Regions from separate parts of the Nocardioides sp. NPDC057772 genome, predicted to be linked through region 2. Evidence: riboswitches for the same ligand, from Rfam matches in the RefSeq annotation. Region 2 holds a riboswitch; the other holds the start of a gene.
What was found. A riboswitch is a leader RNA that binds a small molecule or an ion and turns the genes downstream of it on or off. The one in region 2 is predicted to bind cobalamin.
Positions count from the first base shown of each region.

Region 1 (4,410 bases), on a different contig from region 2:
CGTCGAGACGATGGTGCCCGAGCACCTGGCCCACGAGCTGGCGCTCTTCGACAGCCTGCTGCTCGGGGTCTTCGTCGTAGAGCTGGTGCTGCGCCTGGTGGCGTACGGCCCGAAGTTCTTCCTCGACCCGTGGAACATCTTCGACACCGCGATCGTGGCGATCGCGCTGGTGCCGGCGACCGGGCCGATGTCGGTGCTGCGGGCGCTGCGGATCCTGCGCGTGCTGCGCCTGGTCAACTCGGTCCCCTCGATGCGTCGCGTCGTCGACGGCCTGATCGCGGCGATGCCGGGGATGGGCTCGGTCGCCGCGCTGCTGGTGCTGATGATGTACGTCGCGGTGGTCATCTCGACCAACCTCTATGGGGAGATCGCGCCGGACTACTTCGGCGACCTCGGCACCAGCGCGTTCACGCTCTTCCAGACCATGACCGGCGAGGCCTGGCCCGACATCGCCCGCGAGGTGATGGCCGAAGATCCCTCGGCGTGGATCTTCTTCGTCGTCTTCATCCTGGTGATGACCTTCGCGGTCCTCAACCTCTTCCTCGCCGTCGTCGTCTCCGGCATGGAGAGCGTCGAGACCCTCACCAAGCACGAGGAGGAGTCCGACGCCGAGATGATGGCCATCCTGACCTCGCTGCGCGAAGACCTCACCGCCGTACGCGAGGAGCTGGCCGTCACCCGGGCCGAGCTGCGGAGCGCAGGGACCGCCGGCGACGAGGTCCAGCTCTGACTTCCGCTGGGCGGAAGCTGGGCCTGGTCAGGGTGTGGCGCCGGTCATAGCCTCGGGCGTCATGAGCATCTGGGACGAGAAGATCTTCGACGGAGCCTTCGTGCCCGGCGGCGCCGGGACGATGGCAGTGACGGCCCCCGCGACCGGGGAGACCATCGCCACGATCGGCCAGGCCGACGTCGCCGACCTCGACAAGGCGGTCGCGACCGCCAAGCAGACGCAGCGGACCTGGGCAGCGCTGCCCTACACCGAGCGCGCCGCGGTGATGACCAAGGCGGCCGCCATCCTCGAGGCAGACCCCGACCGGCTGACCCGCTGGCTGGTGCCGGAGGCCGGGTCTGGCCAGGGCAAGGCCGGCTTCGAGGCGATGCTGGTGACCTCCGAGCTGAACGCGGCCGCGGCGCTCGCGGCCCAGCCGTACGGACAGATGCTGCGCAGCATGAAGCCGCGGGTCTCGATCGGCCGGCATGTCCCGGTCGGCGTCGTCGGCGTGATCAGCCCGTTCAACTTCCCGGCGATCCTCTCGATGCGCTCGGTCGCTCCGGCCCTGGCGCTCGGCAACGCGGTCGTGCTCAAGCCGGACCCGCGGACGTCGATCTCCGGCGGTCTCGTGCTCGCCGAGATCCTCGCCGAGGCCGGGCTGCCCGAGGGGCTCCTGCACGTGCTCCCGGCAGGCGCCGAGGTCGGTGCCGCACTGGTCGCCCATCCGGACGTGCCCTGCATCTCCTTCACCGGCTCCACAGCCGCCGGCCGCAAGATCGGTGAGGCCGCCGGCCCGCTGCTGAAGAAGGTCCACCTCGAGCTCGGCGGCAACAACGCACTGCTGGTGCTGCCCGACGCGGACATCGACGCCGCGGCCTCCGCCGGCGCCTGGGGATCCTTCCTCCACCAGGGCCAGATCTGCATGACCACCGGTCGTCACCTGGTCCCCAAGGACAAGGTGGAGGAGTACGCCACCAAGCTGGCCGCCAAGGCCGAGGCCATCTCGGTCGGCGACCCGACCGATCCGGCCAACGCGCTGGGCCCGATCATCGACGAGCGGCAGCTCAAGAGCGTGCACGACATCGTCGAGGGCACGGTCGCGGCAGGTGCGACGCTGCTGGCCGGTGGCACCCACGACGGGCTCTTCTACCGTCCGACGGTCCTCGCCGACGTACCCCTGGACAGTCCGGCCTTCAGTCAGGAGATCTTCGGCCCGGTCGCCCCGGTCGTGGGCTACGAGAGCGTCAAGGAGGCGATCGAGATCATCAACTCCTCCGAGTACGGCCTCTCGGTGTCGCTGCTCACCGCCAACCCGTTCAAGGCCTTCGAGCTCGCCGACCGGATCACCTCAGGAGCGGTGCACATCAACGACCAGACCGTCGACGACGAGGCCGTCGCCCCCTTCGGCGGTGCCAAGGCCTCCGGCGTCGGCGGCCACTTCGGCACCTCGGCCAACATGGACACCTTCTGCGACATCCAGTGGGTCACGATCCAGTCGGAGATCGAGCGCTACCCGTTCTGAGCGTCGTAGCAAGGCTGGCTGTCCGTTCGTCGCCGACGCCAGGTAGTCTCGCCCTGCCAGTCGTACTCCATGCCTGATGGGGTCAGGGAACCCGGTGAGAGTCCGGGACTGACGCGCAGCGGTGAGGATGACGGGCGGGCACGCTCTTCTCCCGGGAAGGGCAGCCACTGGAGCCTGGCTCCGGGAAGGCGCTCCGCTCCGATCGATTCCGAGTCCGAAGACCTGCTGGCTCTGGCGGCGCCCGCCGCCAGGTCACCACGTGTCCCGCGGAAGGGCACATGACCGCAGAGCAGGTGTTCTGATGTCGCGAGTCCGATCCGACCGGTGCCCGGGAGTCGGCCGTCCGTGGCCGGCCGAGGACGGTCTCCTGGTGCGGTTGCGCCTGATCGGCGGGTCCGTCTCCTCCGCCTCGCTGCTGTCGCTGGTCTCCGTCGCCGAGACCTACGGCGACGGCCGCGTCTATCTCACCGGACGCGCCAACCTGCAGGTGCGCGGGCTGCCCGCCGTCGACGGTGCCCTGCCCGCTGAGGTGCTCACCGCGCTGAAGGCGACTGGTCTGGTGCCGGCGCAGACCCACGAGCTCGTACGCAACGTGATGGTCTCCCCGCAGACCGGGCTCGCCGGGGGACGGGCCGACCTGCGCGGCGTCGCCGCGACGCTGGACCGGCTGCTGTGCGCCTCGCCGCGGCTGGCAGCGCTGCCCGGGCGGTTCCTCTTCGTGCTCGACGACGGCCGCGGCGACCTGGTCTCGCGCGAGTGCGACCTCGGGCTGGTGGCGCTCTCGGAGGCCGAGGGTCAGCTGCGTGTCGGCGACTCGTGCGGGCCGGTCGTGCCGCTCACCGAGGCCGCTGGTCGGCTGGTCTCGTTGGCCACCCGCTTCCTGGACGTACGCGGAGAGGGGCCGTCGGCGCCCTGGCACGTCTCCGAGCTCGACCGCCCGCTGGTCGAGCCGGTCGAGGCCGACTCGCGGATGCCGGCGGAGGCTCCGGAACTGGGGTTCGGCGAGGTGCTCGGCGGCGAGCACGTCGCGGCCACCGACGGCGCCCTGGACCGGGCCGCCGTCGAGGCGCTGGTGGAGCGGGCGCCGGCGGTCGTGGTGACGCCGTGGCGCGGCGTACTCGTGCCCACACCGCCGGTGCGTCCGACCCGGCGCTACGACTACATCGACCAGGGACCGGCGATCTACGTCGACTCCTTCGCGACCATCCGGCGCGAGGCCGACCTCTCCGCGGTACCCGCGGACGCCGAGCGGCTCGCCGTCCGGATGATCCACGGCAGCGGCCAGGTCGATCTCGCCGCCGACCTGGACATCCACCCCGGCCTGGTGAAGGCCGCGCGCGGCGCGCTGGAGGCTGGCGCACCGATCCTGTGCGACGCGACGATGGTCGCCACCGGGGTCACCCGCAGCCGCCTCCCGCGCGACAACGAGGTGCTCTGCATGCTCGGCGACGACCGGGTCCCGGCGCTGGCCCGCGCCTGGGGCACCACCCGCACCGCCGCCGCGCTGGCGCTGTGGGAGCCCTATCTGGAGGGCGCGGTGGTCGCCATCGGCAACGCCCCCACGGCGCTCTTCCACCTGCTCGAGATGATCCTCGACGGCGGCCCGCGGCCGGCCGCGATCGTCGGCTGCCCGGTCGGCTTCATCGGCGCCGCCGAGTCCAAGGAGGCGCTCGCCTCCTTCGCCGACGACCACGGCATCGACATCCCCTACGTCACCGTCCGGGGCCGCCGTGGCGGCTCCGCGATGACCTCGTCCGCACTCAACGCACTCGCCCAGGAGCAGGAATGAGCGTCCCGACCCCTGGACGGTTCACCGTCGTCGGCATCGGCCCCGGCGACCCCGAGCTGATCACCCTCAAGGCAGCCCGGCTGATCGGTGCGGCCCCGGTGGTCGCCTATCACGCCGGCGTGCGCAAGCAGTCCCACGCCCGCCGCATCGCGTCCGCGCTGATCCCGGCCGACGCGGTGGAGGAGGAGCTGCGCTACCCGGTCACGACGGGCACCACGAGCCACCCCGGCGGGTACGTCGGGGCGATGGCCGAGTTCTACGAGTCCTGCGCGGTCCGGCTCTCGGCCCACCTCGACGCCGGCCGCGACGTGGTCTTGCTCGCCGAGGGCGACCCGCTCTTCTACGGCTCCTCGATGTATCTCCACGACCGGTTCAAGGAGGTCTACG
Region 1 is NZ_JBHVKN010000131.1:6,517-10,926, forward strand. Features, by position in the region: gene ACFVJS_RS19160 (ion transporter) at 1-730, shown strand, start outside; gene ACFVJS_RS19165 (aldehyde dehydrogenase family protein) at 792-2,234, shown strand; cobalamin riboswitch at 2,275-2,479, shown strand; partial or broken gene ACFVJS_RS19170 (nitrite reductase) at 2,536-2,727, shown strand; gene ACFVJS_RS19175 (precorrin-8X methylmutase) at 3,370-4,023, shown strand; gene cobJ (precorrin-3B C(17)-methyltransferase) at 4,020-4,410, shown strand, end outside.
Region 1: linked by a shared signal. The riboswitch ahead of ACFVJS_RS19170 (nitrite reductase) and the one ahead of cobN (cobaltochelatase subunit CobN) in region 2 are both predicted to bind cobalamin.

Region 2 (4,410 bases):
CCGATCGCGGCGTCCGGGCCGCAGGACGCCGAGAGCGCGGCGTTCTTGCCCGGCAGCCACTCCATCGAGCCGTGCTTGCCGAGGTGGACGACCGCGTCGGCCTTGAACCCGTTCTCCAGCCACCGGTAGGCGCCGATGTAGTGGTGCGACGGCGGCAGGTCGGGGTCGTGGTAGATCGCGACCGGGTTCTCGCCGAAGCCGCGCGGCGGCTGGATCAGGATGACGATGTTGCCGGCCTGGAGCGTGGCCAGCACGAGCTCGCCGTCGTCGTTGACGAACAGGTTCCCAGGCGTCGGACCCCAGGTCTCGACCATCTGCTCGCGCAGGTCGGCCGGGAGATCCTTGGTCCACTCGTCGTAGTCGGCCTTGGAGATGCGGACGTGGGCGTCGGTGAGCTGCGCGTTGGTCAGCCACTCCTCGTCCTGGCCGCCGGCGGCGATCAGCGCGTGGATCAGCGCGTCGCCGGCAGCCGTGTCGGAGCCCTCCTCGCCCGAGCCGGCGTCGAGGATGCGTACGACCTCGTTGTCCTGGCCGAGGTCGTAGCCCTCCTCGCGGAGGCGGCGGAGCATCCGGATCGCGGAGACCGGGGTGTCCAGGCCGACCGCGTTGCCGATGCGGGCGTGCTTGGTGGGGTAGGCGGAGAGCACCAGCGCGAGGCGCTTCTCGGCGTTGGGCTTGTGGCGGAGCCGGGCGTGGTTGACCGCGATCCGGGCCACCCGCGCGGCCCGCTCGGGGTCGGCGACGTAGTGGGGCAGACCCTGCTCGTCGAGCTCCTTGAACGAGAACGGGGCAGTGATGATCCGGCCGTCGAACTCCGGGATCGCGATCTGGTTGGCCGAGTCGAGCGGCGTCACGCCGTCGTCGGAGACCTCCCACTCCGCGCGCGAGCTGGTCAGGCAGAGGCCCTGGAGCACCGGGATGTCCAGCGCCGCCATCCGCTCCACGTCCCAGGCCTCGTCCTCGCCACCCGCGGAGGCGGACGCGGGCACCGAACCGCCGGCCGCGAGCACGGTCACGATGAGCGCGTCGAGGCCACCGAGCGCCTCGTAGAGGTCGTCGGGCGCGGAGCGCAGCGACCCCGCGAAGACGGGTACGCCGGTGGCCGCTCCGGTCGCGTCGATCGCGTCGGCCAGCGCGTGCGCGAACGCGGTGTTGCCGCTGGTCTCGTGGGCGCGGTAGTAGAGCACGCCGATGCGGGGAAGGGTGTCATCGGCCGGCGCGGGCCGCTCCGCGAACCCCCAGGCCGGCACCGTGGCCGGCGGCTCGAACCCGAACCCGGTCAGCAGGACCGTGTCGGAGAGGAACGCGTGCAGCTGGGCGAGGTTGGCCGGCCCGCCCTCGGCGAGGTAGCGGTGTGCCTCCGCGGCGACACCCATCGGGACGGTGGAGTGCTCCATCAGCTCGGCGCTCGGCTGCTGCTCGCCGCCGAGGACCACCACCGGGGTGCCGCGCTCCTTGACCGCGCTCAGGCCGTCCCACAGGTCGGTCGGGGAGCCGAGCAGCCGGAACACCACCAGGTCGGCGTCGGCGACGACGGCCTCGAGGTCGGTCGTCCGCGAGGGGTTCGCCCAGGCGTAGTCGGCGCCGCTGGCGCGGGCCGAGAGCAGGTCGGTGTCCGAGGTGGACAGAAGGGCGATGCGTACGCGTGCAGAGTCGGCCATGCCGGGGTCCTCCTAGGGGTTCTCGCCCCGTCGATCGGTCGGATCGCTCGCGGCCAGTGTCTGGCTGTGTCCGTGCCCGACAGCGGCACGGACGTCACAGTGGCGGAACCGCCCCGGACTCTCACCGGGTTCCTGCGCCACGAGCGTGCTCGCAGCCTACCCCGCGTGGTGTCGCAGCCAGGTCTCGCGGGTGATCTCGTACTCGACCTCACCGTCGGCATGTCCCAGGAGCGGCTCCTCGAAGTCCTGGTGGAAGGCGCGCACGAAGCTCATCCCGACCGACGTCATCGTCGCCCGGGAGGGCTCGTTGACGGCCATCGTCTGCGCGATCACCCGGTCGAAGCCGATGTCCTCGAAGGCGTGCCGGAGCAGCTCGAGCGACCCCTCCTTCGCGAACCCCTTGCGCCAGTGGCGCCTGGGGAGCCGGTAGCCGAGCTCGGCGGCGTCGGTGCGCGGTGGGGCGTCGGGCGGCTCGAGCATGTAGAGCCCGATCGCCTCACCCGCTGCGTACCCGATCCACTTGCCCTGCGTCTCCGTCTCCTTCGCCGCGCTGATCCACCGGTGCATCCGCTCCTCGGTCTCCGCCGGCGTGAGCGCGCGGGTGAACAGGAAGCGCAGCACCTCCGGATCCGAGTTGAGGTCGACCAGGAACGGCAGGTGCTCCTCGCTCAGCGGGACCAGCTCGAGGCGCTCGGTGTGCAGACGGGCTTGGGGCATGGGCGAGACGTTAGCCAGGACGTACGCCGGTGGCATCTGGTTTCCGCGTCCCGATCGGACGTCACTCGTTCAGGACGCGGTTGGCGACGGCGAACGCGGTGTTGGCGGCAGGCACGCCGACGTAGATCGAGGTCTGCAGGAGCACCTCGACGATCTCCTCGCGGGTCAGCCCGTTGGTGAGCGCGGCGCGGAGGTGGAACTCCAGCTCGTCGAAGTGGCGCCCCGCGACCAGGGCGGTGAGCACGCCGATCGAGCGGTCCCGGCGGGCCAGGCCGGGGCGGGTCCAGATCGTGCCCCAGGCGTAGCGGGTGATCAGGTCCTGGTAGTCCCGGGTGATGTCGGTGATCGCGGCGGTGGCCCGGTCGACGTGAGCGTCGCCGAGCACCTGACGGCGTACGTTCATCCCGGCCGCGTACGCCGGGTCGGCCGCGGTCACGTGGGCGGCGATCAGGCTGGAGACGGCGTGCGGTGCCTCGGCGGGGGCGAGGTGTCCGACGGCGTCGAGGGTGACGAGCCGCCCGTCGCGCACCCCGACCGCGATCTCGTCGAGCGAGGCCGGCGGGGTCGGGGCGTCGTCGACGCCCGCGATCGCCAGCACCGGCGCGGTGATCTCGGCGAGCCGCCCCCGGACGTCGTACGCCGCCAGCGCCTCGCACACCAGCGCATAGCTCTCCGCGTCGGCGTCGCGCAGCGAGTGGAGCAGGGCTCCGCCCCGCGCGGGCTGGCGCTCGAGGAAGCCGGGGGAGAACCAGCGCTGGGTGGAGCCGGCGATCTGGGAAGCGGTGCCGGCGGCGCGTACGGTCCTGGCGCGGTCGTTCCAGCCGTCGGGCTCGCCGATCTTGGCACCGGTGTTGGTGAGCACCGCGGCGCTCACCCTGGTGGGCGCGTCGAGCAGGAGCTGGAGGCCGACGGCGCCGCCGACCGAGTCGCCCGCATAGGCGAAGGTGCCGTGGCGCTCACCGCGGTCGGTGAGGACCCGGTCGACGCAGGCGAGCACTCCGGCGGCGAGGTCGGCCATCGAGAACCCGTCGGTCGTGGGGGTGCCGTGGCCGTGGCCGGGGAGCTCCCAGCCGATGACGTTGAACCTGTCCGGGAGCAGCTCGGCGGCGGCGGACCAGAGCGCGGTCACCGAGGTGCCCAGGGAGGGCCCGACGACCAGGATCGGCTTGCTGGGGTCTCCGGCCAGCTCGACGGGGGTGATCCTCGGGGTCATGACGGATCCTTCCAGATTTCGTGGGGCGTGGGGGCGGGCGTGGGATACCCGGTCGACCGGGTATCCCTGGACTTGACGGGCACTGAAACACCCACCAACCCCAAGAACTGCCCGTCCAGTACCCGCGGTACGTCCATCAGACGAGATGATCCCAGGTATCCCGGGCGCGGGAGATCGTGCTGTCGATGAGCGCGTCGGCGGCGCCGAGATAGTCGTCGAGACTGCTTGCGGCGTCGGTCCCGGCGAGTACGTCGCCCCCCACGAACCCGGTCAGCGACCGCTGCTCGGCCAGCAGGTCCGCCCCCGCGGCCTCGGCGGTGGCGCGCATCCTGGCGACGTCGACGCGGAGGCCGGCGAGCAGCTCGGTGGTCTGCGAGGCCGCGACGACGCTGCGCCGGGCCAGCGTGGCGAGGGTCTCCCACTCGGCGTGCCAGGCGCCGTCGGGCCGCTCGTCGACGTAGCTCGCCGCGGCGGCGTGGAGCGTCGCGGCCAGTGGGGGAGCGGCCAGGGCGTGGCGGCGTATGAGCACCGAGAGCACCGGGTTGGACTTGTGCGGCATCGTCGAGGAGCCGCCGCGTCCCTCGCCGGCCGGCTCGGCGAGCTCGCCGATCTCGGGGCGGGTGAGCAGGGTGATGTCGGTGGCGATCCGGCCCCAGATGTCGGCCGCGGCGACCAGGGCGTCCGCGGCCGCGGTCAGCGGGGCTCGGGTGGTGTGCCACGGGGTCCGCGGGGCCAGCTCGAGGGTGGCCGCCGTGGTCGCGGCAGCCGTCCGCGCGGCGCCGACCGGGTCGGTGACACCGCGGAGCCGGGCCAGCCCGA
Region 2 is NZ_JBHVKN010000009.1:27,871-32,280, reverse strand. Features, by position in the region: gene cobN (cobaltochelatase subunit CobN) at 1-1,661, opposite strand, end outside; cobalamin riboswitch at 1,695-1,840, opposite strand; gene ACFVJS_RS03320 (GNAT family N-acetyltransferase) at 1,818-2,378, opposite strand; gene ACFVJS_RS03315 (alpha/beta fold hydrolase) at 2,440-3,591, opposite strand; gene ACFVJS_RS03310 (lyase family protein) at 3,728-4,410, opposite strand, start outside.